3 regions of the Ancylobacter sp. SL191 genome follow, and region 1 is predicted to be linked to each of the others. Evidence: predicted binding sites of a transcription regulator. Region 1 holds the regulator's gene; each other region holds the start of a gene.
The links. The regulator HrcA, encoded in region 1, represses chaperone genes, less so after heat shock. The targets are predictions, from matches to a motif close to GTTAGCACTCNCNNNNNGNGAGTGCTAAC.
Positions count from the first base shown of each region.

Region 1 (9,517 bases):
GTGCGCACGGTGGAGGACATCCGGGCGCTCCTCAACGCCGGCGCCGACAAGGTGTCGATCAACACCGCTGCCGTGAACCGGCGCGAATTCGTGCGCGAGGCGGCGGAAAAATTCGGCGAGCAGTGCATTGTCGTCGCCATCGACGCCAAGAAGGTGTCGGCCGAGGGCGAGCCCGACCGCTGGGAGATCTTCACCCATGGCGGGCGCAACCGCACCGGCATCGACGCGGTGGAGTACGCGAAGGAAGTCGTGGCGCTCGGCGCCGGCGAAATCCTCCTCACCTCCATGGACCGCGACGGCACGGGCGAGGGCTTCGACCTGAAGCTGACCCGCGCCATCTCCGATGCCGTGCCGGTCCCGGTGATCGCCTCCGGCGGTGTCGGCACGCTCGACCATCTCGTTGACGGCATCCGCGAGGGCGGGGCGTCCGCCGTGCTCGCGGCCTCCATCTTCCATTTCGGCACCTTCACCATCGGTGCCGCCAAGCAGCGCCTGGCGCAGGCCGGTCTGCCGGTCCGCGATGCCGCGGGTTCCGAGGGTGAGCTATGACCGAGACGAGCCCGCGCGTGAGCCTCGAGGACCTCGCCGCCATTGTCGCGCAGCGCGCGGCGGCATCGACGGAAACGTCCTACACGCGCTCCCTTCTCGCCAAGGGCGTCGCCAAATGCGCGCAGAAGCTTGGCGAGGAAGCGGTCGAGACCGCGTTGGCGGCGGTATCGGGCGATACCAAAGCCGTCGTTTCCGAAGCGGCGGATCTTCTCTATCATCTCGCGGTTCTCTTGCAGGCGCGCGGCGTGCCACTGGACGACGTTTATGCGGAATTGGGTCGTCGGACCGGCCAGTCCGGGCTGGAAGAGAAGGCCTCCCGCCCGAAGGGCTGACGGCATGACGCCGGCGGCAGCCGGCGTTTCGTCCGCCTGCCGGCGCGGTATCACCGGGCGCTCCTTTCTGGTATACGGTCTACCAACGCCCGGCGGCAAAAATGTCCGGGTGAATGACCGGGAAACGCGCCAATGGACATGAAGCTCGACGAGGGGGGCCTGTCCCCCTTCCGCAATTTTTCGCGTGCCGAATGGGCAGCGCTGCGCGCCGACACGCCGCAGCCGCTGAAGCCCGAGGAAATCGTCCGGCTTCAGGGCCTCAATGACCGGCTGTCGATCGCCGAGATCGAGGAAATCTACCTGCCGCTCTCGCGCCTGCTGTCCATGTATGTGGGCGCCGCGCAGAAGCTGTTCCGCGCCATGCAGAAATTCCTCGGCCCGGAAGAGAACGGCAAGATGCCCTATATCATCGGTGTCGCCGGCTCGGTGGCGGTGGGCAAGTCCACCACCTCCCGCGTGCTGCAGGCGCTGCTGGCGCGTTGGCCGAACACGCCGAAGGTGGCCCTCGTCACCACCGATGGCTTCCTTCTGCCCAATGCCGTCCTCCAGGAAGAGGGGCTGATGGGCCGCAAGGGTTTCCCCGAAAGCTACGACCTGCCGGCGCTGCTGCACTTCCTGTCGGACATCAAGGCCGGCCGGCGCCCGGTGCGCGCGCCGCTCTACAGCCACTTCCATTATGACGTGAAGCCCAATGAGATGGTCGAGGTCGACCAGCCGGACATCCTGATCGTCGAGGGGCTGAACGTGCTGCAGACCAGTCGCCCGCCGAAGGATGGCAAGGGCATCCCCTTCGTCTCCGATTTCTTCGACTTCAAGATCTATATCGACGCCGACGAGGCGATCCTCGAGCGCTGGTATGTCCGGCGCTTCATGCGGCTGCGCGAGACCGCCTTCCGCGACCCGGCGGCCTATTTCCACCGTTATGCCGGTATTTCCGACGCCGAGGCCGATGCGACGGCGCGCGGCATCTGGCGCACCATCAACCTCGTAAATCTGCGCGACAACATCCTGCCGACCCGCCAGCGCGCCGACCTCATCCTGCGCAAGGGCGGCGACCACGAGGTCGAGGCGGTCGCGCTGAGGAAGCTCTAGCGTGGCGGCGCCGGTCGAGATCGCGCCCGGTTGCCTGTGGTGGGCCGGGTGGCTGGACCGGGGAGGGCAGGAGTCGCTGGCGGAGGAATTGCGGGAGATTCTCATCCGCGCGCCGCTGTTCACCCCCCGTATGCCGCGCACCGGGACGCCTTTTTCGGTGCGCATGTCCAATTGCGGACCGCTCGGCTGGGTCTCGGACGAGACCGGCTATCGCTACCAGCCGACGCATCCCGAGACCTTTGAGCCCTGGCCGGCCATGCCGGATGTACTCACCCGCACCTGGGCGGAACTCGCGCAAACGGCGCTCGCGCCCGAGGCCTGCCTGATCAACTGGTACGCCCCCGGCGCCCGCATGGGGCTGCATCAGGACCGCGACGAGCGCGAGTTTACCGCTCCGGTGCTGTCGCTTTCGCTAGGGGATACCGCGGTGTTCCGCATTGGTGGCACGTCGCGCAAGGATGCCACGCGCTCCATCCGCCTCGAATCGGGCGATGCGCTGGTGCTCTCTGGGCCGAGCCGCCTCGCCTTTCACGGTATTGATCGCGTTATCGCCGGCAGTTCGACCCTGCTGAAGCAGCCCGGCCGGATCAATCTGACGTTACGGCGCGTGAATCCGGGCGATGCCGGCGAGATTCCGCCGCCTTGACGCTCGAACAGGGATAAAAGCAACGTCATCCTCCCCAACCTCGCCTGCCCCGCCAAGACCGGGGCCGCGATCGGGCGGTCCGAGCCGCCATCAGCCGAAGGATACCGAATGCGCCGTCAGCTCTGCGCCCTTGCCGGAAGCCTGTTGCTTCTTCTCGCCCCCGTCGCGGCCATGGCTCAGGTCGTGTTTCCCAATCAGGGTCTGATCGGCATCGCCCCACCCCCCGGCATGAGCGAGATTCCCGGTGTCGCCGGCCTTGAGGACCGCGAGGCCAAGGCAGCGATCCTGATGCTGGAAATGCCTCCGGCCGCCTATGCCGACATCATCCGCACCTTCGAGCCCGAGGCCTTGCAGAGCAAGGGCGTGACCATCGAGCAGCGTCGCGATGTGGCGTTGCCCGGTGGCGAGAAGGGTCTGCTGCTCGTCGGTTTCCAGAGTGTCGGGCCGGTGGCGCTGAAGAAGTGGATCCTGCTGGTCGGTGGCAAGGATCTTACCGCCATGGTGACGGTCCAGTTCCCCGAGACGGCCTCCGCCAAATATCCCGACGCGGTGATCGAGGCGGCGCTGAAGACCGTGACCCTGCGCGTCCCGCCCAGCCAGGAGGAGCTTCTGGCCCGCCTGCCTTTCACCATCGGCAATCTTGAGGGCTATCGTGTGCTCAAGGTGCTGGGCGGCACCGCCGTGCTGCTCGCCAAGGTCAAGGGCGGCGAGGGCGCCGACAGCAAGGCCGTGGACGTCGCCGGCCAGCCCTTCTTCATCATTTCGGCCGCGCGCGGCGAGATACGCGAGGATGACCGCGAGAGCCTCGCCAAGCGGGCAATCTCGTCGGTGCCGGGCGTGAAGGAATTGCGGGTCGAGCGCGGTGGGCCGCTGCGTATCGGCGGACAGCCCGGCTTCGAGCTCGTGGGCAAGGCGTTCGACCAGCAGTCGGGCAAGCCGGTGAAGGTGGCACAATGGCTGCGTTTCGGCCGCACCGGCTATCTGCGCATGGTGGGCGTGGCGCCGGAAGCGATGTTCGGCACCGAGTTCGATGCCATGCGCGCCTTGCGCGACGGCATCGAACTGCGCTGATCGGGTATCAGCCCTCGCCGGCGGGGGCGGCCTTCGGGCCGCCCTTGGCAACGCCGACCATGGCCGGGCGCAACACGCGCCCGCCGATCGTGTAGCCGGGCTGCACCACCTGCACGACCGTGCCCGAGGGCACGTCCGGGTTCGGCACCTCGAACATGGCCTGATGCAGGTTCGGGTCGAACTTCGTGCCTTCCGCCTCGATGCGGGCGACGCCATGCTTGGTGAGGGCATGGTTCAGGGCGCGGGAGGTCAACTCGATGCCGTCGAGCAGGGTCTTCAGTGTGCCATCCGCCTGCTCGCGCGCCTGCGGATCGATGGTGCCGAGCGCGCGCTCGAAATCATCCGCCACGTTCAGCAGGTCGCGGGCAAAGCCGGTAATGCCATAGACCTTGGCGTCGGCGACCTCGCGCTCGGCGCGGCGGCGCACATTGTCGGCCTCGGCGAAGGCGCGCAGGAACTTGTCCTTCAAGCTCGCGACCTCGCCTTGAAGGCGCTCATTGTCGGCTGCGAGTTGGGCGGCGATATCTTCCGGCGCACCCGGCGCGTCGCTCGCCTCGGGAGGAACGCTCGCCAGGGTCTCGGGCTGTTCCGCCGGATTGCGGGTGTCTTCGCTCATCGGTACCTCGTCGGAAATGTCGGGCGGGCGCAGACAGGCGCCATCGTCGCCCGCCATATCGGGTTCCGGGCCGCAAAAATCAAGCCGCGTCAAACCCCGAACGGCTCAGCACGCGTCCCACAACCCGTGCCGTGAAATCGACCATCGGGACGATGCGGGCATAGTTGAGCCGTGTCGGGCCGATGACGCCGAGCACGCCGAGCACGCGGCCCTGCCCGTCGCGATAGGGCGCGACGATGGTCGAGGAGCCGGAGAGCGAGAACAGCTTGTTCTCCGAGCCGATGAAGATGCGCAGGCCCTGCGCCTCCTCGGCCCGGCCGAGCAAATCGACCACCTCCTGCTTGGATTCGAGGTCGTCGAACAGCAGGCGGATGCGCTCCAGATCCTCGATCGCCCGGAGATCGTGCAGCAGACGGGTCTGGCCGCGCACGATGAGCTGCCGGTCGGCCCGGTCGCCGCCGGACCAGCTCGCGAGCCCCGTTTCCACCAGGCGCGCGGTGAGTTCGTCGAGCTCGGCGCGCCGGGCGGCGAGGGTGCGCTCCACCTCGCTGCGCAGCTCGGCGAGGGTTCGCCCGCGCGTGCGGGCATTGAGGAAGTTCGTCGCCTCGACCAGCGCCGAGGAAGGCAGCCCGGCGGGCAGGGGCACGAGGCGGTTCTCGACCTCGCCGTCTTCCGACACCAGGATCAGCAGCGCCCGCGTCGGATCGAGCGGCACGAACTCGATATGCTTCAGCCGCCCGTCGCTCTTGGTGCTGGTCACCACGCCCGCGCCGCGGGTGAGGCCGGAGAGCAGGTTCGAGGCTTCCGCCAGCACCCCGTCCACCGTCTGCCCCTGCGCCGCCGCGCGCACCTGCGTCTCGATCGAGTTGCGCTCCTCCTCGGAGACGTCGCCGATCTCGAGCAGCGCATCGACGAAGAAGCGCAGCCCCAGCTCCGTCGGCAGGCGCCCGGCGCTGGTGTGGGGGGCGTAGATGAGCCCGGCCGCTTCCAGATCCGCCATGACATTGCGCACCGAGGCCGGCGACAGCGTCATCGGGATGAGGCGCGAAATATTGCGCGAGCCCGCCGGCTCGCCGGTGGCGAGATAGGTCTCGACGATCTGGCGGAAAATCTCCCGCGAGCGCTCGTCGAGACGGGCGAGCTGCGGGGCGGAAGCGGAGAGCAGGGAATCGAGGGCCATCGCGCTGCCTGTTGAGAGATGCGGACACCATATTTCGGCAATCGGCGCCGCCATTCAAGGCGCTGGGCCGAGATGGTGAGAGGGCCGGTCATTGCGCGGCCTGTCCCGCCCCCGTAAAAGGGCGCCACAACGCCAAGGAGAGTTTCCCATGCGCCCTTCCCGCCGCTCGTCCGACGAGATGCGTGCCGTCAGCTTCGAGCGCGGCGTGCTGCGTCACGCGGAAGGCTCCTGCCTCGTGAAGTTCGGCGAGACCCATGTGCTGGTCGCCGCCACGCTGGAAGAGCGCCTGCCGCCCTGGCTGAAGGGGCAGGGCCGGGGCTGGGTGACGGCCGAATACGGCATGCTGCCGCGCGCCACCCATGACCGCACCCGCCGCGAAGCCTCGACCGGAAAGCAGTCCGGCCGCACGCAGGAAATCCAGCGCCTGATCGGCCGCTCGCTGCGCGCCGTGGTGGACCTCGAAAAGCTCGGCGAGCGCCAGATAACCATCGACTGCGACGTGATCCAGGCCGATGGCGGCACGCGCACCGCCTCCATCACCGGCGCCTGGATCGCGCTGCATGACTGCCTGAGCTGGATGAAGTCGCGCAGCATGATCCCGACCATTCCGCTGCGCGATCATGTGGCGGCGGTGTCCTGCGGCATCGTCGATGGCGATCCGCGCCTCGATCTCGACTATGCGGAGGATTCGCAGGCCGATACGGACGTGAATTTCGTGATGACCGGCACCGGCGGCTTCGTCGAGGTGCAGGGCACGGCCGAGAAGACCCCCTTCACGGAAGATGAGTTCACCGCGATGCTCGGCCTCGCCCGCAAGGGCATCGGCAAGCTCGTCGATCTGCAGAAATTGGCGGTCGCCTGACCATGGAACCCCGTCCCCGTCGCCTCACCGGCCGCGTCGTCATCGCCACGCATAATTCCGGCAAGCTGGAAGAAATGCGCGGCCTGCTCGCGCCCTATGGCATTGAGTGTGTCTCGGCCGGCGATCTCAACCTGCCGGAGCCGGACGAGACGGGGCTCACTTTCAAGGAAAACGCCCGCATCAAGGCGATTTCCGCCGCCAATGCCACGGGATTGCCAGCCTTCGCCGACGATTCCGGCCTGTGCGTCGATGCGCTCGGCGGCGCGCCGGGTCTCTACACCGCCCGCTGGGCCGGGCCAGAAAAGGACTTCTACGCCGCGATGAGCCGGGTCGAGGACGAGCTGCGCGACGCCGGCGCCAATCTACCGGACATGCGCCGCGCCTATTTCATCTCGGCCCTTTGCCTCGCCTGGCCCGACGGGCATGTCGAGGATTTCGAGGGCGTGGTCGAGGGCACGCTGGTCTGGCCGCCGCGCGGACCCGCCGGCTTTGGCTATGACCCGATGTTCCAGCCGGACGGCCATGACCGCACCTTCGGCGAGATGAGCGGCGCCGAGAAGCATGGCCTGCCGCCGCTCGGCCGTGGCCTGTCGCACCGCGCCCGTGCCTTCATCTCGCTCGCGAAGGCCTGCCTCGGGGCGACGTTTGACTGAGACCGGGCAATCGCCGCCGCCGGTCGATCCCGGCTTCGGCGTCTATGTGCATTGGCCGTTCTGCAAGGCCAAATGCCCGTATTGCGACTTCAATTCGCATGTGCGCCATGCTCCGCCCGATCAGGCGCGCTTCGTCGCCGCTTTTCGCGCCGAGATCGCCCATATGCGCGCGGCGACCGGCCAGCGCCGCACGCAGAGTGTGTTCTTCGGCGGTGGGACGCCCTCGCTCATGGAGCCGTCGACCGTCGCGGCGATCCTTTCCGCCATCGATGCCGCCTGGCCGCTCGATGCGCGAGCCGAGGTAACGCTGGAGGCGAACCCCACCAGCGTCGAGGCCGGGCGTTTCCAGGGCTACCGGGCGGCGGGCGTCAACCGCGTCTCGCTTGGCGTGCAGGCGCTGGAGGATACGTCGCTCAAGGCGCTCGGCCGGATGCACACGGCGGATGAGGCGCTCAAGGCGGTGGCGGTGGCCCGCGCTGCCTTTGAGCGCGTGTCCTTCGATCTCATCTATGCCCGCCCGAACCAGACGCCGGAAGCCTGGAGCGCGGAACTCCGCCGGGCCATCAATGAGGGCTGCGAGCATCTCTCGCTCTATCAGCTCACCATCGAGGAAGGCACGCCCTTCGCCGCGCTCCATGCGGCCGGCAAGCTGACCATTCCCGACGGCGATCTCGCCCGCGCCTTGTGGGACGCGACGCAGGAGACCACCACGGCGGCCGGGCTGCCGGCCTATGAGATTTCCAACCACGCCCGGCTTGGCGCGGAGAGCCGGCACAATCTGCTCTATTGGCGCTATGGCGAATATGCCGGCGTCGGCCCCGGCGCGCATGGGCGGATCGACACGCCGGAGGGGCGGCTCGCCACCTCCACCCTGCGCGGCCCCGAGGACTGGGCGGCCCGCGTCGAGGCGCAGGGCCATGCCATCGTCAGCGAAGAAGCACTGTCCTTGCCCGAGCAGGCGGACGAATTGTTGCTGATGGGGCTGCGCCTTAAGGAAGGCATCGACCGCCAGCGCTATGCGCGCCTTGCCGGGCGCGATCTCGATCCCGCCCGCGTTGCGGCGCTGGTCGAGGAGGGCATGGTCGAGGACATGCCGGGCGACCGGCTGCGCGTGACGCCGCTCGGCTTTCCCGTGCTCGACGCCATCGTCGCCGATCTCGCGGCGTGACTAGCTCGCCTGCGCGAAGCTGCGCGGGGCCGGGCTGACGATCTGGGTGGTGCCGCCGCCGATCTGCATCACCGCGAGGCCGCGCTGATTGGTGCCATCGGCGCGGAAGCGGAAAATGCCGTCCACGCCGGTGAAGCCCGAGGGGTTCTGGATCGCCGTATCGGTGATGCCCGCCTCGCCCTGCGCCGCGACCAGCGCCGCCATGAGCGAGACCGCGTCATGCGCCAGCGTCGCCGTGCGCACCGGCTCGCGGCCATAGCGCGCCTGATAGCGCTGGGAAAAGGCGCGGAAACCGGCCGGGTCCGGCGCGGCGAAGATACCCCCGGTGAGCGACGGCGCGGCGAAGAGCTTGCGGTCGTCCCACAAGCCGGTGCCGATGAGCTGCTTGCCGGAGAGGTTCACCCCGGCGGCGTCGAGCGCCTGGATGATCTGCGGCACGGCGTCCGCCGCATCGGGGAGGAACAGCGCATCGGCCTGCGCCGCCGAGCCGGCGAGCCGCCGGGCGGCTTCCGCATAGCCATTGCCGCCCGTGGCGTAACGCTCGAGCCCGATCACCCGCCCGCCGACGACCGGAACGGTCTCGCGGAAGGCGGCCTCGACCACCGACCCATAGGCGTTGTCCGGCACCAGCCCGGCGAAGCTGCGCCGGCCGGTGGAGGCGGCGTAGCGCACGGCGCGGTCAACATCGGTCTGCGGCAGGAAGCTCAGCAGATAGACGCCCTGCGTCGCCACATTGGTGTCGGTGGAGAAGCCGACCAGCGGCACACCGCGCTGGCGCGCCACCTGCCCGGCGGCGGCGACGGTGTGGGCGAAGACCGGGCCGATGATGGCCCGCGCCCCCTCGTCGATCGCCTGCTGCGCCGCGGCCTGTGCGCCCGGCCCCGTGCCGCCATCATCCTTGACGATGAGCTGGATATTGGCGCCGGTGAATTCCGCAATCGCCATTTCCGCCGCGTTGCGCAGCGACTGCGCGGCCACCGCCGCATTGCCGCTGGCGCCGAGCGGCAGGATGAGACCGATCTTGGTGGTGCCGGTGCCCAGCACGTTGGCCGGAAGCTGCGGCGTGGCCGGCTCGACCGGAGCCAGGCTTGCCTGCGGCGGCGCCGTATCGCGCATCGAGCCGCAACCGGCGAGGATGGCGCTCGCCGCGCCGAGAAGGACGGCGCGCCGGCTGGTGCCCCGGGTGAAAAGGCCGCCGCGGCGCCCTGTGCTCTCGTCCTGCATGCCTGTGCTGTGCCCGGCCCTGCTCATGGCCCGCCTGATGCGGCCCGTGCGCTGTTGTAAGGCGAGGGGCGCTTGCCTGTCACCTCATGCGGCGCGGCGCGGGAATCAAATGGCGACATATCCA
Region 1 covers NZ_CP113056.1:1,037,686-1,047,202, reverse strand. The annotation lists gene hisF (imidazole glycerol phosphate synthase subunit HisF) at 1-549, shown strand, start outside; gene OU996_RS04680 (phosphoribosyl-ATP diphosphatase) at 546-881, shown strand; gene coaA (type I pantothenate kinase) at 1,014-1,973, shown strand; gene OU996_RS04670 (alpha-ketoglutarate-dependent dioxygenase AlkB family protein) at 1,975-2,619, shown strand; gene OU996_RS04665 (hypothetical protein) at 2,728-3,690, shown strand; gene grpE (nucleotide exchange factor GrpE) at 3,698-4,306, opposite strand; gene hrcA (heat-inducible transcriptional repressor HrcA) at 4,386-5,486, opposite strand; gene rph (ribonuclease PH) at 5,635-6,348, shown strand; gene rdgB (RdgB/HAM1 family non-canonical purine NTP pyrophosphatase) at 6,351-7,001, shown strand; gene hemW (radical SAM family heme chaperone HemW) at 6,994-8,169, shown strand; gene OU996_RS04635 (penicillin-binding protein activator) at 8,170-9,393, opposite strand.

Region 2 (9,517 bases), 1.2 Mb from region 1:
ACATAGATCGTGTAGTCCGTGCCAGCCTTCTTCAGCGCGTCCTCATAGGCCGGAATGCCCTCATTGATGCGGTTGTCGAGCCCTGCATAGTGCAGCAGGAGCGCGGCCTTGATGTCCGCCACGCGCTCAAGCGGCGGCTGCATGCCGTAATAGGCAACGCCCGCCTTCAACTCGGGGCTCGCCTCCGCCAGCAAATTCAACATCGCCCCGCCCCAGCAGAAGCCAACGGCCCCGACGGCGCCCGTCGAATCCGGATGCGCGGCGAGAAAGGTCACGGCATCCACCGCGCGCATCACCGTGGTCGGGCGGTCCAGCGCGGCGATCATCTCGCGCCCGCGATCCTCATTCTCCGGCGTGCCGCCATCGACGGAAAGGAAATCGACGCCGAAGGCGAGATAGCCGGCAAGCGCCATGCGCCGCGTCACGTCCTTGATGTGCGGGTTCAGACCGCGATTCTCATGGATGACGATCACGCCCGGCCGCTTGGCCGCCACGCGCCTGGCCCGCACGAGGTATCCTTTGACCGTCGCGCCGCCGGACTCATAGCTCGCCATGGTGATCTCAAGCCGGGGATCATTGTCCTCGACAATGGCGGCGCGGGCATAGTCGTTCATCAGCGCCGGCAGCAGTGCGCTGGCCGCCGCGACCGAGCCGGCCAGTGTCGCGAGCCGCTCCATGAACTCGCGTCGATCGAGCTGGCCATGCGTGAAGCGGTCATAGAGATCGATGATGCGCTGGTCCAAGCTGCCCTCCCGCCTGCTGTTGGACGATACGGCGCGCAGCATGGCCCGGCGACGACGCCGGGGCACATCAGAAGTCCGGGAGCGGTATCATCGCGCCGCAACGAAAAAGGGCGCCGCTCGCGCGACGCCCTTCATTCTTGTCACAGGCTGTGCTGGTGGGCTTCGATCAGAAGTCCATGCCGCCCATGCCACCGCCGCCCGCCCAAGTCGGCTGTTGCCGACTTGGGGTTCGCGTCAGGAAGCCGGGCGGCTTTATCGACGTCCTCAGAAGTCCATGCCGCCCATGCCACCGCCGCCCGCCCAAGTCGGCTGTTGCCGACTTGGGGTTCGCGTCAGGAAGCCGGGCGGCTTTATGGACGTCCTCAGAAGTCCATGCCGCCCATGCCACCGCCGCCCGGCATGGACGGGGCGCCGCCGCCGGACTTAGGCAGGTCGGCAACCATGGCTTCGGTGGTGATCAGCAGGCCGGCGATCGAGGCGGCGTCCTGCAGGGCGGTACGCACGACCTTGGCCGGATCGACGATGCCGGAGGCGATCATGTCGACGAACTGCTCGGTCTGGGCGTTGAAGCCGAAGTTCTGGTCCTTCGACTCCTGCACCTTGCCGACCACGATCGAGCCTTCCACGCCGGAATTCTCGGCGATCTGACGGATCGGGGCCTCAAGCGCGCGCAGCACGATCTTGATGCCGGCGGTGATGTCCGGGTTGTCGGAGGTGATCTTCTCGACCGCCTTCTTGGCGCGCAGCAGGGCAATGCCGCCGCCGGGGACGATGCCTTCCTCGACCGCCGCGCGGGTGGCGTTGAGGGCGTCGTCGATGCGGTCCTTCTTTTCCTTGACCTCGACCTCGGTCGCGCCGCCGACGCGGATCACCGCGACGCCGCCGGCGAGCTTGGCCAGACGCTCTTGGAGCTTCTCACGGTCGTAGTCCGAGGAGGTCTCCTCGATCTGCTGCTTGATCTGGGCGACGCGGCCCTCGATGTCCTTCTTCTTGCCGGCGCCGTCGACGATCGTGGTCTTTTCCTTCTCGATCACGACCTTCTTGGCGCGGCCGAGCATGGCGAGCGTGACGCTCTCAAGCTTGATGCCGAGCTCTTCCGAGATCACCTGACCGCCCGAGAGGATGGCGATATCCTCGAGCATGGCCTTGCGGCGATCACCGAAGCCGGGGGCCTTGACGGCCGCGACCTTGAGGCCGCCGCGCAGCTTGTTGACGACGAGCGTGGCCAGGGCCTCGCCCTCGACGTCCTCGGCGATGATGACGAGCGGCTTGCCCGACTGCACCACGGCTTCGAGAACCGGCAGGATCGCCTGAAGGCCCGAGAGCTTCTTGTCGAAAATGAGCAGGTACGGATCTTCGAGATCCACCGTCATCTTCTCGGGATTGGTCACGAAGTACGGCGAGAGGTAGCCGCGGTCGAACTGCATGCCCTCGACGACGTCGAGCTCGGTCTCGGCGGTCTTGGCTTCCTCGACGGTGATGACACCCTCGTTGCCGACCTTCTGCATCGCGCCGGCGATCATCTCGCCGATCGTGGCATCGCCATTGGCCGAGATGGTGCCGACCTGAGCGATTTCCTCAGTGTTCTTCACCTTCTTGGCGCGCTTCTGGATGTCCTTGATGGCCTCGATCACGGCGAGGTCGATGCCGCGCTTGAGGTCCATCGGGTTCATGCCAGCGGCCACGGACTTGGCGCCCTCGCGGACGATCGACTGGGCCAGCACGGTCGCGGTGGTGGTGCCGTCACCGGCGAGGTCGTTGGTCTTCGAGGCCACTTCGCGCACCATCTGGGCGCCCATGTTCTCGAACTTGTCCTCGAGCTCGATCTCCTTGGCGACGGTGACGCCGTCCTTGGTGATGCGCGGGGCGCCGAAGCTCTTGTCGATGACGACGTTGCGGCCCTTCGGGCCGAGCGTCACCTTCACGGCATTGGCGAGGATGTCGACGCCGCGCAGCATCTTGTCGCGCGCATCGCTCCCGAATTTTACGTCCTTGGCAGCCATCAGGCCTACTCCTTGGAAAGAGGATCAGTCCCGGCGCGGCGCCCGAAGGGCGGCATCACGGCACGGGACATCAGGGTCGGTTCGTCAGGCGAGGCGACGCCTCAGCCGACGATGCCGAGAATGTCGGATTCCTTCATGATCAGGACGTCCTGACCGTCGATCTTCACTTCGGTGCCGGACCACTTGCCGAACAGCACCTTGTCGCCGGACTTCACGTCGAGCGGGACGAGCTTGCCGGCCTCGTCGCGGGCGCCCGGGCCGACGGCGATGACTTCGCCCTGGGAGGGCTTTTCCTTGGCGCTGTCGGGGATGATGATGCCGCCTGCGGTCTTCTCTTCCGCATCGAGGCGCTTCACCACGATACGATCATGCAGGGGACGAAACTTCAGCTTGGCCATCTGGCGCTCCTCGGATCTTCCGCTCTGGCGCCGCCGTTGGCGCCGTTGGAATGGCTTTAGCACTCTTTCGTTCCGAGTGCCAAAGCCGGTGCGGAGATAGGTAGCGCCGGGTGGGGTGTCAAGCCGCCTGCTGCGGCGAAAATAGGGACGACGCAGCGGCAACGAGGCGCCATTCACGCAAAAAGCCCGGCCGTGGCGGACCGGGCTTTGCGAGTTGGTATCAGCGTTCCGGCGGACCGGGGCTCAGGAGGCTTTCTTGATCGACTTCTCGACCGAGGCCTTGATCGGCTCGGCGGTCTCGGCGGCAACCTTCTGGGCGATCGTCGAGAGTTCCTTGGCCTGCGCCGAGAGAACGTCGAACTGCTTGCGCATGTGGCCGGTCGAGAGCTCGACAGCCTCGGACACGCTCTTGGTGCCGAGCAGCGCGCCGACATAGTCGAAGGCCGCGTTCACATTGGCGCGCAGCGACTCGAGCGCCACCGCATTGTACTCGGCCACGCCCTTGGACGCGGTGGTGTAGGTGTCCTCGAGCAGGTCGGTGGTCTCTTCAGCGTTGGTCTTCATCTTCTCATACGCCTCACGAGCGGTTTGGACGCTCTTCTCCGCCATTTCGCGAACCACGGCCGGCACTTCGAGATTGGCCAGGTCGATCTTCGGCAGGGCGGATTCAAAAGCGGCGGTGGCCGCCTTGGCAGTCTTCTTCGCTGACGGCGGAACGGTGGTGGCGTCAACCATGATTTTTCTCCTCGCGTTCGCGGGTCGTGACAAACAAGGCGGCCAGCGCATCCGCGCATGGCTGCGACCGCCTTCGACTTGGCCGACGCGGCATCCCGAGGAGCCCACCCAAGTCGCACACTCTAATTGTGCAATGCAATATCATATTGCAATGCACAATCAAGCCCGTTTGGCCGATTTTTTTGCGCTCTGGCGCCAAAATGCGCACACACTGACGTTACGGCACATACGGGCCGGAACGCAGGGGAAGGTCGCCTGCCCGACGCGCGATCAGGATCAGGTGCTCTTGGCCTTGGACGCGCCGGGCTTGGGTGACGCCGGCGCGGCGCCGGGCGCCGTCGCTGCCGCCTGCGAGCCCAGGAGCTTCGCCTGCTCGGTCAGGCGCTCGGCCTGCTCTTTCACATAGTCGGCGTGCAGCCGCGACCACTCCTCGACGCTGGAGGCGCGGGCAAGCCGGGCCGCGAAGTCGAAGCCGGCCGCGATGTTGTCCTCGGCGAATTTCAGCGTCGTGCGCCCCATATCGCGCGCGCTGTCATGGGCGACATCGACCTGCCGGCCGGCATCGTCCAGCGCCTTGTGCGCGGCGCTGATGAAGCCATCGATCGCCGCGCGGGCCTGATCGACGCCCTGCTCGGCGATGTTGCGAAGTTCCGGCGGCACGTCCAGCTTCGGGCCATTGGCCATCGTGCATTCTCCTGCGCGTCGCAGCCATCATCCTAGCGGCAACCTGTGGGCGGTCCATTCGCGTTGCTGCCTACGACTAAAGTATTGAGCTGCAGCCTCCGCGCAACAAAATTCGGCCGCGAAAGCCCCGTCCGGTGCAACGGCTGGTTAACCGGGATCGGTGGCGTCCGGTTAACCGGAAAGTACGAAGGTGCGCGTGGTCTTGCCCGCCGGCGTGGCGCCGTGGCGGGGGGCGCATTATCCTTTGCGGAAGGGCGCCTGTCCGCCGGACGCGCGCCTGCTTCCTTCAATGTCCCTTGGGGACACGACTCGGGCGGTTATGAGCATACCGACGGACGGGCATCCTTCTTCGGCCGCTGGCGCGGACGCCGCCTTGCGCGCGCTCGCCGCCGCGAGCCTTGCCGCGCCCGCCCCGGCCGTGCTGCTGCGCCTCGACGGCTCGCTTATCGCCGCCAATGCCGGCGGGCGCGCTTTGCTCGGGCGTCTGCCGCCGCCGGACGAGGTGAGCGCCGCCGCCGCCCGCATCGCCGCGACGCTGCGCCCCGGCCGCCCGGCGCGGCTGGAGCGCCTGCGCCTCGCCGGTCGGCTCACGCCCACAACGCTCGCCTGCTCGCTCCTCGCGGCCGGCTCCGCCCGCGCCCTGCTGATGATCTCTCTCGACGCCGCCCCCGCCGGCCGCCACACCCCTTCCCCAGAGGCGGAGGCCCCGGCCGCACCGCCCACGCCGGAGGCCGCCCCCGCGCCGCTGCGCTTCACCTGGCGCACCGACCTTCAGGCGCGCTTCACCCAGCTCGATGCCCGTCTGGCCGAGGCGCTGGAGCAGCCGGCGGACAACCTGATCGGCCGCGACTGGAGCTTGCTCGGCGCCATCGAAGCCCACCGCGCCATTCTCGAAGGCCGCAGCTTCACCCGCCTGCCCGTCCTGCTGCGCACCCCGCGCGGCGACGCGCTGGATGTCGAGCTTGGCGGCGCCCCGGTGCGCGGCGAGGGCATGCGCGGCTATGGCATTGTCAAGGGCCGCCGCGCTCTGCCGACCGGGACACCAGCGCTCCCGCCCTTGCCGCCGGTGATGGCTCCCGCGAGCGTGGCGCCAACGCCTGTCCCGCCGCCCCCTGCCCCCGTCGCTCCGCCTCCCGTGCTCCCGCCGGAACCGGTGGTTGAGGCCCCCCGCGCCCCGGTGGCCGAGCCGGAGGAACCCGCGCCGGTACGGGTGACGCTCAGCATCGTCCCCTCCTCGCCGAACGTCGTGCCGCTGCGCGGGCCGGCGGAGAATGGCGCGCGGACCTCGTGGGAAGGCCTGTCCACCGGCGAACGCAACGCCTTCCGCGAGATCGCCCGTGCCCTTGGCGCGCGGCTGGAAGGTGTCGAGGATTTCCCCGAGCCCGCCCGCCCCAGCGACGCCCCGGCCACTCCAGCGCCGGCCTCGGACCAGGACGCGTCGGCACCCGCCGATCTGGCCGAAACCTCGTGGATCGCCGACCCGGCCGAAACCGCTCCCCCGCCCGCGCCGGAACCCACCCGCCGCGAGCCGGATGGCCTGCAGCGTCTCATGGCCGAGGGCGAACGCCCCATTCTCGACCGTCTGCCGGTCGGCCTCCTCGCCTTCCGCGGCGACCGGCTGCTCTATGCCAACCGCGCCTTGCTGGAATGGATCGGCCACCCGGACCTCGCCGGCATCGAGCAGGCCGGCGGGCTCGCCACACTGTTCGCCGGCGCGATGACGCCGGGGGCGGAGAACGGCCGCACCCTCAGCCTCGCCACGGCCGATGGGGGCACCGTCGCGGTGGATGCCCGCCTCATGTCCTCCCCCTGGGAGGGCGGCACGGCCATGCTCTATGTCCTCCACCGCAGCGAGCTGGTGGCGGATGCGGCGGGCGAGGAAAAGCTGCGTCAGGCGGAACTCGCCCTGCGCGAGGCCGAGACCGCGAGCCGCGAGCTGCGCTCCATTCTGGACACGGCCACCGACGGCGTGGTTCTGATCGACGCCGCCGGCACCGTGCTCAGCATGAACCACCCGGCGGAGGCGCTGTTCGGCTTCTCCGCGCCGGAGGTGACGGGCGAGAACTTCACCCTGCTCTTCGCCCCCGAGAGCCAGCGCGCGGCGGTGGACTATCTCGACGGCCTCGCCTCGAACGGCGTCGCCAGCGTGCTGAACGACGGGCGCGAGGTGATCGGCCGCGTGCGCGAGGGTGGGCTCATCCCGCTCTTCATGACCATCGGCCGCGTCGGCGACGACGCCACCAAATTCTGCGCCGTGCTACGCGACATCACCCAGTGGAAGCGCGCCGAGGAGGAACTGACCGAAGCCAAGCGCCTCGCCGAGCGCGCCAACATGGCCAAGTCCGACTTCCTCGCCAAGATCAGCCACGAGATCCGCACCCCGCTCAACGCCATCATCGGCTTCTCGGAAGTGATGATGGAGGAGCGTTTCGGCGCAATCGAGAACCAGCGCTACCGGGACTATCTGCGCGACATCCACGCCTCCGGTGGCCATCTCATCTCGCTGATCAATGATCTGCTCGATCTCTCCAAGATCGAGGCCGGCAAGCTCGACCTTGCCTTCACCAGCGTCCCGCTCAACGAGATCGTGCAGCAGAGCATGGCGATCATGCAGCCGCAGGCGAACCGCGAGCGCATCATCATCCGCTCTTCGCTGGCGAGCGAATTGCCGCCGGTGGTGGCTGACGCGCGCTCGATCCGGCAGATCGTGCTGAACCTCGTCTCCAACTCCATCAAGTTCACCCGGCCGGGCGGTCAGGTCATCCTCTCCACCGCCTTCACCGAGGAGGGTGAAGTGGTGTTGCGCGTGCGCGATACCGGGATCGGCATGTCGGAAGCGGATATCTCGGTGGCCATGGAACCGTTCCGCCAGCTCGCAACCTCGGGCCGCGCCGGCTCCGGCGGCACCGGTCTCGGCCTGCCGCTCACCAAGGCGCTGGCCGAAGCCAACCGCGCCAGCTTCAACATCCGCAGTGCGGTGGATGTCGGCACCATCGTCGAGATCACCTTCCCCTCGACGCGCGTGCTGGCGGAATAGGTCAGGGCGCGGGGGCGACCGAGCCGTAGGCGGCGGGTTTGGAGAAGAGCGGGCGCGCCGCGCCGGAACGGCGGATCAGCGCCTGCGGGTCGGGCAGCACCACCGGCTGGTTCCAGTTGCCGCGCACAATGAAGGGCAGCTCGAACGACACATTCTGCGGTGCGCCGGGGGCGGCGCCCGCGACATAGGCGCTGGCCGCGCCCTGCGGCGGCGCGTCGCCGGCCTTGGCGGCGCTCACCAGTTGCGCGACGCCGACGAAATCAAGGTCGCGATCGGCGATGGAGCTTTCCCCGGCTAGCGAGATGCGCAGCTTGTCGCTGGCGACATCGAGCCGAGACAGCGTGGCGATGCCGTTGCGGATCGTGCTCTCAAGCTCGATCTGGCTGTAGGGCGTGCGCCCGCCGCGCAGATCGCCGGTGGCCGAGAGCGGGCGCTGCTCCAGCCGGGCGAGGATCCGCCCGACATCAAAGCCGACCAGCGAACCATCGGTGCCGGACAGGGAGAAGCTGCCGTTCAGTCCGCCGACAATGGCCGCGACGCTCGCGCCGGTGCCGCCCGCGGTGAAACGGAAAGAGCCCGTACCTTCGAGCCGCCCCATGCGGAACAGATCGCCCATGGCGCCGGCAAGCGCGACATCGTCGGCGGACAGATCCAGCCGGGCCTCGGCGCCGACGGGCGCCGGCGAAACATGCAGGGCCGCCCGGAAAATCCCGTTCCAGGCCTCGGCCTCGCCAATGGCCAGCAGGAGCCGCCCGGATTTCAGCGTCGCGCTGGCCGCCATGCGCTCGAGGCGGCCGGCACCGGCGCGCACCTCCGTCGCCGACAGGCGCAGATCGACATCGAGCTGCGACAGGCGGGAGAGATCGATCGTCTCGCCGCTCCAATTGTCGCCGGCGGCATCGGAGATCGACAATTCGCCATAGGGGCTGAGGTCCAGCCGGTCCGCCGCCAGCGAGCCCTGGATGACCGGGCGGGCGCCGTCGAGCCGCAGGTTGAAGCCGCCCTCGCTGACATTGCCATCCAGCTCCAGCCGCGCGCCGGAGAGCGTCGCGCCCTGCCCGGAGAGGATGGACTGCGCCTGCAGCGAGAAGCTGCCGAAGCCCTGTGCGGTCGGCGCCTCAAGGCCGAGCCAGGCCAAGGTCTGGCGGAGCTGTCGCGAGGCGACGGTGAGGGTGCCGTTGGCCACGGGGCCGCCGGCGAGCTTGCCGGTGCCGTCAAAGGCCATGTCGAAGGGCGGACCGGAGAGCTTGACCCGTATCGGGCTGGCGCCACCGGTGAGCAGCACGCCCAGGCTGGAGGCGGCGAGATCGACATGGATCGGCTCGCCGCGCCAGACCACCCGGCCTTCGATCGCCGCATCGCGCCCGCCGCGCCAGCCGATGCGCAGATCCGCGGCGGGAACCACCACCTCGCGCGTGCCGCCATGCGTCAGGACGAGGCGGCCATTGGTGACGGTGAGATCGGCGTTGAACTTGGCGGAGGCAAGGCGCAGCACGCCGGTGGAAAAGGGGTCGATATCCACCCCGCCAGCGAGCGCGAGTTCCGGCTGGTCCAGCTCGATATGATCGGCCCGCGCCTGCCCGGTCAGCAGCGGCAGCAGGTCGAGCACCACGCGGGCGCGGGGCACGGTGAGAGTCGCGGAACCCTCGCCGAAACGGATCTCGCTCACCTCGAGCGCGGGCCAGGGAAAGATCGAGAAGCGGACAGGGCCGTCAATGCGCGGCGGCTGCCCGGCCGCATGCTCGAGGAGCGCCGCCACCTCGGTGCGCAGCCGTTCCTCCGAGGCAAGCTTCGGCGCCAGCGCCGCCCCGAACAGGACGAGCGCCACCGGCAGGAGCAGGATGGGGACCAGTCTTTTCATCAAATGTCGATAATGCCACCCGGATGTGGACCTAGCGCAGCCACGACAGGCTGCGC
Region 2 covers NZ_CP113056.1:4,477,992-4,487,508, forward strand. The annotation lists gene OU996_RS20545 (dienelactone hydrolase family protein) at 1-785, opposite strand, end outside; gene groL (chaperonin GroEL) at 1,106-2,746, opposite strand; gene groES (co-chaperone GroES) at 2,848-3,144, opposite strand; gene OU996_RS20560 (phasin) at 3,388-3,879, opposite strand; gene OU996_RS20565 (phasin family protein) at 4,156-4,563, opposite strand; gene OU996_RS20570 (ATP-binding protein) at 4,883-7,600, shown strand; gene OU996_RS20575 (AsmA family protein) at 7,602-9,461, opposite strand.
Region 2: groES (co-chaperone GroES) is a predicted target of HrcA. The motif match lies at 3,200-3,228, and genes of this name have one in related genera.

Region 3 (9,517 bases), 1.9 Mb from region 1:
GGAGATCCCCGCCGGCTTTGAGAGGGCGGTGCGGCGGGGGGAAAGCCCGGCGCTTCTGGTGGCGGCGGACGCTACTGACCCCGTGGCCTCGGGCAGCGCGCTCGCGGCGCTGAGCCGGCTGGTCGATGCGGCGGTGACGCGGGAGCGTTTCGCGGTCGATGGCGGGCCGCGCGGCAGCGGGCTGGAGGACCAGCCTCCCCCCTTCGAGATCATCACCCATGCCCGTTACAACCCGGCGGCGGTGACGCAGCTCAACATCGTGCCCGGCCTGCTCGGCACCATCCTCACGATGACCATGCTGATCTTCACCGCGCTCTCGGTGACGCGGGAGATCGAGCGCGGGACGATGGAAACGCTGCTCGCCATGCCAATCCGCCCGGTCGAGGTGATGCTCGGCAAGATCGCGCCCTATGTGCTGGTCGGCGCCGGGCAGGCGGCGCTGATCGTATTGGCGGGAATCGGGCTGTTCGCCGTGCCGGTGGTGGGCTCGCTCGGGCTGCTCACCGCGCTCACCGCGCTGTTCATCGTGGCGAACCTCTCCATCGGCTACACCTTCTCGACGCTGGCGCAGAACCAGCTTCAGGCGGTGCAGATGACCTTCATGTACTTCCTGCCCAATATCCTGCTGTCCGGCTTCATGTTCCCCTTCGCCGGCATGCCGCGCTGGGCGCAATGGATTTCCGAGACCCTGCCACTCACCCATTATCTGCGCATGGTGCGCGGCATCCTGCTCAAGGGCGCGACGGCTAGCGACCTCGCCACGGACATTGCCGGGCTGACCGCGATCATGCTGGTCGCCATGCTGATCGCCGTCAGCCGCTTCCGGCAGACACTCGATTGACGGGGCGGCGCGCCGCGCATCCCCGTCATCGCCGCCCTTCCTTCCCGCGCGTCCCGCCTTCACACCGTCATTCCCGCCGTCATCCCGGCCCTCCCGCCGTCATCCCCACCTTCCGGCCGTCATCCCCGGGCTTGACCCGGGGATCCACGTCTTGGTCCGGGCGCGCGGGAGAAGACGTGGATGGCCGGGCCAAGCCCGGTCCTGACGTCGTAAGGGTGGTGATGAGCGCGTCATGCGATCCCGGCTCTCCGGCTTCGCGGAGCCTGCCCTTGGGCTTGCCAAAGGCAAGACCCGAGGGGCCGGGATGACGAATGGACGCCCCCCGCACCAAAACCCCCGCGCCGCTGTCGCGGCCGGGGTTCTGCACCGTTCCCATCCGCCCTTGAGGGGCGCGCGGGGCACCGGGGCGGACGCCAACGGCGGCCGCCTGCACCTTTGTTTTAAAAGGTGGTGCAAGCCTTCACTCAGCCAACCGACGCGCCGCTCCCGGCGCCCCGCACGCGGTGTTTTTTGGCTTGCTCCGAATGGCCCCTGGAGGAGTCAGACTTGCTATCCTCCACTGAAGGCGGCGCCCACGCGCTTGAAGGCGCGTAGCATCCCGCCCGTGAACGGCGCTACGCCGCACGGGAACACCCGACTTGGGCCGCGACGCCTCCGGGTGCGTTACTCCCGCCGACGCCGCCACCGCCCCCATCCCCCACGCCGGCCGCTCCGGACGCACCCCTCGGTGAGGACAGGTGCGGGCAGGATGACGGAGATTGGGGTGAATGTCTAGGTTTATTTTCCTAGGCAGATCTCTCGCCACGCCGGTGCGTCGGCGCCTCTGCCCATCGCCGCGCCTGTAACCGTCATCCCGGACGGCCGCAGGCCGATCCGGGATCGCGCTCCGGTTTGCCCGATGCACGCGCCGCAGGCTCTCCAACGGATGACGATCCCGGCTCTCCGGCTACGCCTCCGGCCGGGATGACGACGGACGGGAAGGCGTTACGACGGCCTATTATTCAGCGTCATCCCGGACGGCCAAAGGCCGATCCGGGATCGCGTGCCGCCCTGGTCACGCGGTCGCCCTCCCAGAACCTCGTCATCCCCGGACTTGATCCGGGGATCCACGACTTGGGGCCGTGCGCGGCGAGCCAAGTCGTGGATGGCCGGGCCAAGCCCGGCCATGACGTCGTTAAGGGTGGCGGCGTCGCCCCCGAGGTTGGGCACCCGTTCCGTCCCCGCGCGTCCCACCTTCCCGCCGTCATCCCCGGGCTTGACCCGGGGATCCACGACTTGATCCGAGCGCGGCGCAGGCAAGACGTGGATGGCCGGGCCAAGCCCGGCCATGACGTCGTTAAGGGTGGCGGCGTCGCCCCCGAGGTTGGGCACCCGTTCCGTCCCCGCGCGTCCCGCACTCACCCCGTCATCCCCGGGCTTGACCCGGGGATCCATGACTTCAGCCGTGCGCGGCGAGCCAAGTCGTGGATGGCCGGGCCAAGCCCGGCCATGACGGCGTTAAGGGTGGCGGCGTCGCCCCCGAGGTTGGGTACCCGTTCCGTCCCCGCGCGTCCCGCCCTCACGCCGTCATCCCCGGGCTTGACCCGGGGATCCACGACTTGGGGCCGTGCGCAACGAGGAAGTCGTGGATGGCCGGGCCAAGCCCGGCCATGACGGTGTGCGGGGGGATGAGCGCGTCGGATGACGATCCCGGCTCTCCGGCTTCGCCGAGCCTGCCCTTGGGCTTGCCAAAGGCAAGACCCGAGGGGCCGGGATGACGGCATCTTTGTGAAGCGTCATCCCGGACGGCCGACAGGCCGATCCGGGATCGCGGGCCGCCTCACCCCGACATGACAATCACGCCATCCCGCCCCTAGGCGCGGGCGGGTCATCGTGGCTTCATATCGCGGGCCCAAGGGGAAACGGATTGGGTGGCCAAGGGGATGGGGATGTTCGGCGCGGATAAGGGACGGTCGGTCCAGGACTATATTGACGAGATGCCGGTGTGGGCCGATGGCACGCCGGTCGGCTCTACACCGATGACCGGCATGCAATGGCGGATCTGGTGGCTCGCCGCCTTCGGCAAATTCTTCGAGGGCATGGTGGTGTTCACCACCGCCGTCGCCCTGCCGCTGATTTCCGCCGAATTCGGTCTCGGCGCCACCGAGCACGGCGTCATCGGCGCGGCGAGCCTCGCCGGTATTCTGGTCGGCGCGCTGCTGCTGGGCGGGCTGTCCGACACGTTCGGGCGCAAGTTCATGTTCGTGGTCGAGATGATCCTGTTCATGATCTTTCTCGTCCTGCTGTCGGTGAGCCCGACCTATTTCTGGCTGGCAGTCTTCCTGTTCGGCGTCGGCGTGGCGCTGGGCTGCGACTATCCGACGGCGCATCTCATCATTTCGGAGAGCATTCCGAGCGCCAATCGCGGCCGGCTGGTGCTGGCGGCCTTCGGTTTCCAGGCGCTGGGGGCGCTGGCCGGTACGGCAGTCGGCTATGCGGTGCTGGTGAACGATCCGACCGTCTCCGCCTGGCGGCTGATGTATGCGGCGGTGATCCTGCCCGCCGCCATCGTCACCGTCGGGCGTTTCTTCATCACTGAATCCGCGCCCTGGCTGTTCGCGCAGGGGCGGACGATGGAGGCGGCGCACGAGACCGCCCGGCTGCTCTCTCGCGAGCCCGCCTATCCGCACCAGGTCGAGCTGGCGACGCCCGCCGCCGGGGCAGGGGCGTCAGGACACGGAGCCGGGGCCTCCGGCTGGCGCGAGCTGTTCACCCGCCGCAACCGGCGGGCGACGATCCTCGCTTCCGTGCCGTGGTTCATGCAGGATCTCAGCACCTATGGCATCGGGCTGTTCACCCCCACCATCCTCGCCGCCGCCTTCGGCCATGGCGGGCCGGTCACTCATGACGTGACCGACATCGTCGCCAGCCAGGTGCTGGCGGCCGAGGGCGCGGCGCTGATCGACACGCTGCTGATCGCCGGTATCTTCGCGGCGGTGCTGCTGGCCGACCGGGTGGGGCGCATTCCCTTGCAGATCATCGGCTTCATCGGCTGCGCCGCCGGCCTGCTGCTGGCCGCCATGTCGCATTACTATCCCGATCCCGGCCGCACCCTGCTGATCTTTGCCGGCTTCATGCTGTTCAACTTCATGACCAATGTCGGCCCGAACGCGCAGACCTATCTGATCGCCGGCGAGGTGTTTCCGACCCGCGTGCGCGGCAAGGGCGCGGGGCTGGCCGCCGCCACCGGCAAGATCGGCGCGGTGCTGACCGCGTTCCTGTTTCCCATCCTGCTGGCCGATATCGGCACCACCGCGCTGCTGATCGGCCTCGCCCTGACCTCCTTTGCCGGCGCGGCGATCACCTGGGCGTTCCGGGTGGAGACCATGGGCGCGGATCTCGAACGCCTGCACCAGCGCGCGGCGGACGATAGCCTCGACACGATCGCCGGTGCGGCGCGCGAGCCCGCCTGATCGCGCGCGCTGCAAACGAAAAGGGCGCAGCTTGCGCCGCGCCCTTTGTAATCGTCAGCCTTGCGGCGAACGAGTGTCGATCAGAAGTCCATGCCGCCACCAAAGCCGGGCTTGCCCGGCTTTGGTCTCAAGAAGTCAGCGTGGGCGAATGGGCTTCCTCAGAAGTCCATGCCGCCCATGCCGCCGCCCGAGACGTCGGCCTTGGCCGACGTCGGTTCTTGCGGGTGCCGGGCGGCTTCGGAGCTTCCTCAGAAGTCCATGCCGCCCATGCCGCCGCCCGGCATGGCCGGGGCCGCGGCGCCGGCCTTCTTGGGCAGCTCGGCGATCATCGCCTCGGTGGTGATGAGCAGCGAGGCGACCGAGGCGGCGTTCTGGATCGAGGAACGCAGAACCTTGGCCGGGTCGATGACGCCCGCCTTGAACATGTCGACATACTCGCCGGTCTGGGCGTTGAAGCCGTAGGCGTAGCTGTCCTTCTCGAGGATGCGGCCGACGATCAGCGAACCGTCCTCGCCGGCATTGCTGGCGATCTGACGGGCCGGGGCCTGAATGGCCTTGCGGACGATCTCGACGCCGGTCTTCTGGTCCGGGTTGGCGGTCACGACGCCCTCGAGCGCCTTGATCGCGCGCAGCAGGGCCACGCCGCCGCCCGGCAGGATGCCTTCCTCGACGGCCGCGCGGGTCGCGTGCAGCGCGTCGTCAACGCGGTCCTTCTTCTCCTTCACCTCGACCTCGGTCGCGCCGCCGACGCGGATCACCGCGACGCCGCCGGCGAGCTTGGCCAGACGCTCCTGCAGCTTCTCGCGGTCGTAGTCCGAGGTGGTCTCCTCGATCTGCGCCTTGATCTGCGCGACGCGGGCCTCGATGTCGGCCTTGGCGCCGGTGCCGTCGACGATCGTGGTGTTCTCCTTCTCGATCACCACCTTCTTGGCGCGGCCGAGCATGGCGAGGGTCACGCTGTCGAGCTTGATGCCGAGATCGTCGGAGATGGCGGTGCCGCCGGTGAGGACGGCGATGTCCTGCAGCATGGCCTTGCGGCGATCACCGAAGCCGGGAGCCTTGACGGCCGCGACCTTGAGGCCGCCGCGCAGCTTGTTGACGACGAGGGTGGCGAGCGCCTCGCCCTCGATGTCCTCGGCGATGATCAGCAGGGGCTTGGAGGTCTGCACCACGGCCTCGAGGACCGGGAGGAGCTCCTGCAGGCCCGAGAGCTTCTTCTCATGGATGAGGATGTAGGGATCCTCGAACTCCACGCGCATCTTCTCGGCGTTGGTGATGAAGTAGGGGGAGAGGTAGCCGCGGTCAAACTGCATGCCCTCGACGACGTCGAGCTCGGTCTCGGCGGTCTTGGCTTCCTCGACGGTGATGACACCCTCGTTGCCGACCTTCTGCATGGCCTCGGCGAGGTACTTGCCGATCTCGGAATCGCCATTGGCGGAGATGGTGCCGACCTGGGCGATCTCCTCGTTCGAGGTGACCTTCTTGGCGTTCTTCTTGAGATCGGCGACGATCGCCTCGACCGCGAGGTCGATGCCGCGCTTCAGATCCATCGGGTTCATGCCGGCGGCGACGGACTTGGCGCCTTCCTTCACGATGGCCTGGGCGAGCACGGTGGCGGTGGTGGTGCCGTCACCGGCGAGGTCGTTGGACTTCGAGGCCACTTCGCGCACCATCTGGGCGCCCATGTTCTCGAACTTGTCCTCGAGCTCGATCTCCTTGGCGACGGTGACGCCGTCCTTGGTGATGCGCGGGGCGCCGAAGGACTTCTCGATCACGACGTTACGGCCCTTGGGGCCGAGGGTCACCTTCACCGCATTGGCGAGGATGTCGACGCCGCGCAGCATCTTCTCGCGCGCGTCGCCCGCAAATTTCACTTCTTTGGCAGACATGTCTTTAACTCCGGTGATGCGTTACGACTTGCGTCGGGCGTTCGGGCGTCACGCCGCCTTCTTGGCGGAGGCGCTGTCGTCGATCACGCCGAGGATGTCGGACTCCTTCATGATCAGGTAGTCGACGCCGTCGATCTTGACCTCGGTGCCGGACCACTTGCCGAACAGCACGCGGTCGCCGGCCTTCACATCGAGCGCAACGAGCTTGCCGGCCTCGTCGCGGGCACCCGGGCCCACCGCAACCACCTCGCCCTGCGAGGGCTTTTCCTTGGCGGTGTCGGGGATGATGATGCCGCCCGCGGTCTTGGTTTCCGCATCGACGCGCTTGACCACCACACGGTCATGCAGGGGACGGAACTTCATCGGTTCTCTCCAGAAAAGCTTGAACGATCATCTGGTTTCATGGCGGCGGATCGGCCGGAACGGTGCCGATCACGCTACCGCGAGGACATCTAGGCGGGGGGCGGAGGGGGCGCAAGGGTATGGCACGAAAAATTTAGCAGTCCGATGAAGTGAGTGCCAAGTCGTCAGCGGCGTCGCTGTCAGCACTCTGTCATTCATGCTGCTAGTGCCCTGATATTAAACGTGAAACTCGATCTTTGGACTTGTTCGCGCAAGCCTCGTGCGCTCAACTCGGGACGTCAGCGAAAGGAGGTTCCGCATGGCATCTCGTGAAGCAGCCGCACCTGGCGTGCGTCCCGCATCGGCCGATTTCGTCCGGCAGCTCGCCGGTTATGGCCTAACCACCGCCCAGATCCTCTACCGCATGCCGGACCACCCGGCGCTGCTGCAGACCTATCTCTGGCAGCACTACGACCTTTATCCCCATTTCCCGGAGCTGAACCGCTTTCTCGACTTCTGGAAGCGCGAGCTGGAAGGGCCGCTGCACTCGGTCACCATTGCGCATTCAAGGCTGATCAAGCCGGCGGAACTGCGCACGGTCGACGGGGTGTTCCAGATGCACTGAGACACCCCGCCGGCCTGTGGCGCGCCTTACTGGGCGAGGAAGGGGAACGGCTCGCTGGGTGCGAAGCGGGCCGACGCCTCGCCGGAGAGGACCGGATGGGTCGAGAGGTCAAGGCGGGCCGGCTTGGCCCCAGCCGCGAGGTTCAGCTTGTCCAGGTCCACCCAGAAGATCGAGGGGCTGTAGGCCGACTCGAAATAATAGCGCTTCGCGCCAAGATCCCCGATCGAGCGCCAGATGGTGGCGGCGATGTTCGGCTTGCCGGGCGAGGCGAGGCCGAGCGGCACGGAGATGGAGCGGATCAGCGAGAAGGCGGAAGCCACGGCCAGGGGCTCCTCCTTCTGCTTCGGCGTGGCGTTGAGTGCCCAGCTCATGCGCACGAAGCGGTCGGCGGAGTTGATGGTGCCCGGCAGGAAGTCCAGCCCGTCAATGTTCTTCCAGTAGGTGCTGATGGCCAGTTGCTGGTCGAAGGGCGGCGAGTTGGTCATCACCGTGTATTTGGGGCTGTGATGGATCACGAGCTTGCCATCGACATATTCGAAGATGGCGCTGTCGCCGGTCTTGTCGGCCAGCGAGAGGTGGCCGGTCGCTTTGTTGCCGTCGGGCAGCACGGGCGCGACGATGGCGAAGGGCTCCTTCGAAAGGGCCTCGACCGCTTCGGCGACGGTGGCGAAATTGTCGAGCGCATATTGCGTCCAGGCGCCGACCGAGATCAGCTTCTTGCCCGACGCCTTCGCGTCGCCATAGTCGCTCTCCGCCAGATAGAGCGTATTGGCCATCAGGCCCGCCTCGTTCATGCCGTCGACGGTCGCCACATTGTAGAAGGAGGCGATCACCGAGCCGTATTTGGACGTCCAGGTGATCGACCCATCGCCCGCGCCGCCATTGCGCGCCATGCCGCGCGGGAAGGACCAAAGATCGGTTTCGGGATCCGCCATCCAGTCCATTGATCGACCGACGATGTAGCCGCCCGTTCCCGTCTCATAGACGAAGCGGGTGCAGGCCTCGGCCTGAAGATTGCTGAGCGCGAGCGCCGCACAGGCGGCGAGACCAAGACGATGAAAGCGTTTCACGAGACCTCTCCTCAAGGCTGCTTCGCGCCGACAGAACCCCGGCGACGGTAACACCGGTAGGGGTGAGGCGTTGCCTTTCCATGAAGAACGGCGTTTCACGTGGGGTGTGTGGCAGATGGATTTGGCGCATGTGCCCTCTCCTTGCCGCTTTCGCCGTGCTATGAGGGCGGCGGAACTGGGTGCCGTGGTGGTGTCCCAAGGCATGACTGAAGGCACCGGGCCGCCCATCGTGGATCATCGCTCGCCCCGCACCTCGGAGCTGCTCTCGGCGATCGTGACCGCCCATTCGGCGGAACGCATCGGCGTGGGCGAGATCGTGCATGCCCTGCGCAACCGCGCCTTCGGCCTGTCCATCCTGCTGCTCGGCCTGCCGAACTGCCTGCCCATGCCGCCGGGCATTCCGGTGATCTGCGGCGTGCTGTTGTGCCTCGTCGGCGTGCAGATGCTGCTGGGGCGTGACGAATTGTGGCTGCCGCGCTGGCTGGCGGCCCGCACCATTTCCCGCACGCTGCTGGAGAAGATCGTCCATGGCGCGCTGAAATGGATCCGCCGCTTCGAGGCCTATTCGCGCCCGCGGCTGGCCTATTTCTCCAGCGCCGCCGCGCGTCTCGTGCTGGGCGGCGTGGTGGTCGTGCTGGGCCTCCTGCTGATGCTGCCGATCCCGATCTTCGGCAATTTGCCGCCGGGTATCGCGGTGTGCATCCTCGGACTCGGCCTCGTCGAGCGCGACGGCGCCTTCATCGCCGCCGGCCTGGTCGCCAGCCTTGTCAGCCTCGGCGTGATGGGTCTTCTGAGCTGGCTGATCTTCCAGGGCGCGCTCGCCGTCATCTGAGAGTGTGTGAATAAACTCAGAGTTGCGTTTGGTAAAATGCAACCCTTATGATGATGCTTCCGCAATGACGGGGGGCGTCATGAGTGCGAAATCAACCGAGCCGTCGGCCGATCGAACAGCCATTAAGCGCCTGCCGCGCCGGCTCATCCTCTGCCTTGACGGCACCTGGAACGATCCCAACAGCGAGGACATCACCAACATCGTGCGGCTGCGCGACATGCTGCAGCCGGGCGTTACCGATGGCGTCGAGCAGCGCATCTATTATGACGAGGGCGTGGGCACCGGCGGAAGCAAGCTGAAGAGAAGCTTCGACGGCGCGACCGGCTCGGGCCTCGACGTCAATGTCCGCCAAGCCTACCGCTTCCTCAGCCAGTTCTACGCCCCCGGCGATGACATCTTCATTTTCGGCTTCTCGCGCGGTGCCTTCACCGCGCGCAGCCTTGCCGGCTATATCGGCGCGAGCGGG
Region 3 covers NZ_CP113056.1:2,941,864-2,951,380, forward strand. The annotation lists gene OU996_RS13410 (ABC transporter permease) at 1-841, shown strand, start outside; gene OU996_RS13415 (MFS transporter) at 2,770-4,293, shown strand; gene groL (chaperonin GroEL) at 4,542-6,182, opposite strand; gene groES (co-chaperone GroES) at 6,231-6,545, opposite strand; gene OU996_RS13430 (usg protein) at 6,844-7,149, shown strand; gene OU996_RS13435 (linear amide C-N hydrolase) at 7,176-8,219, opposite strand; gene OU996_RS13440 (exopolysaccharide biosynthesis protein) at 8,422-9,051, shown strand; gene OU996_RS13445 (DUF2235 domain-containing protein) at 9,131-9,517, shown strand, end outside.
Region 3: groES (co-chaperone GroES) is a predicted target of HrcA. The motif match lies at 6,678-6,706, and genes of this name have one in related genera.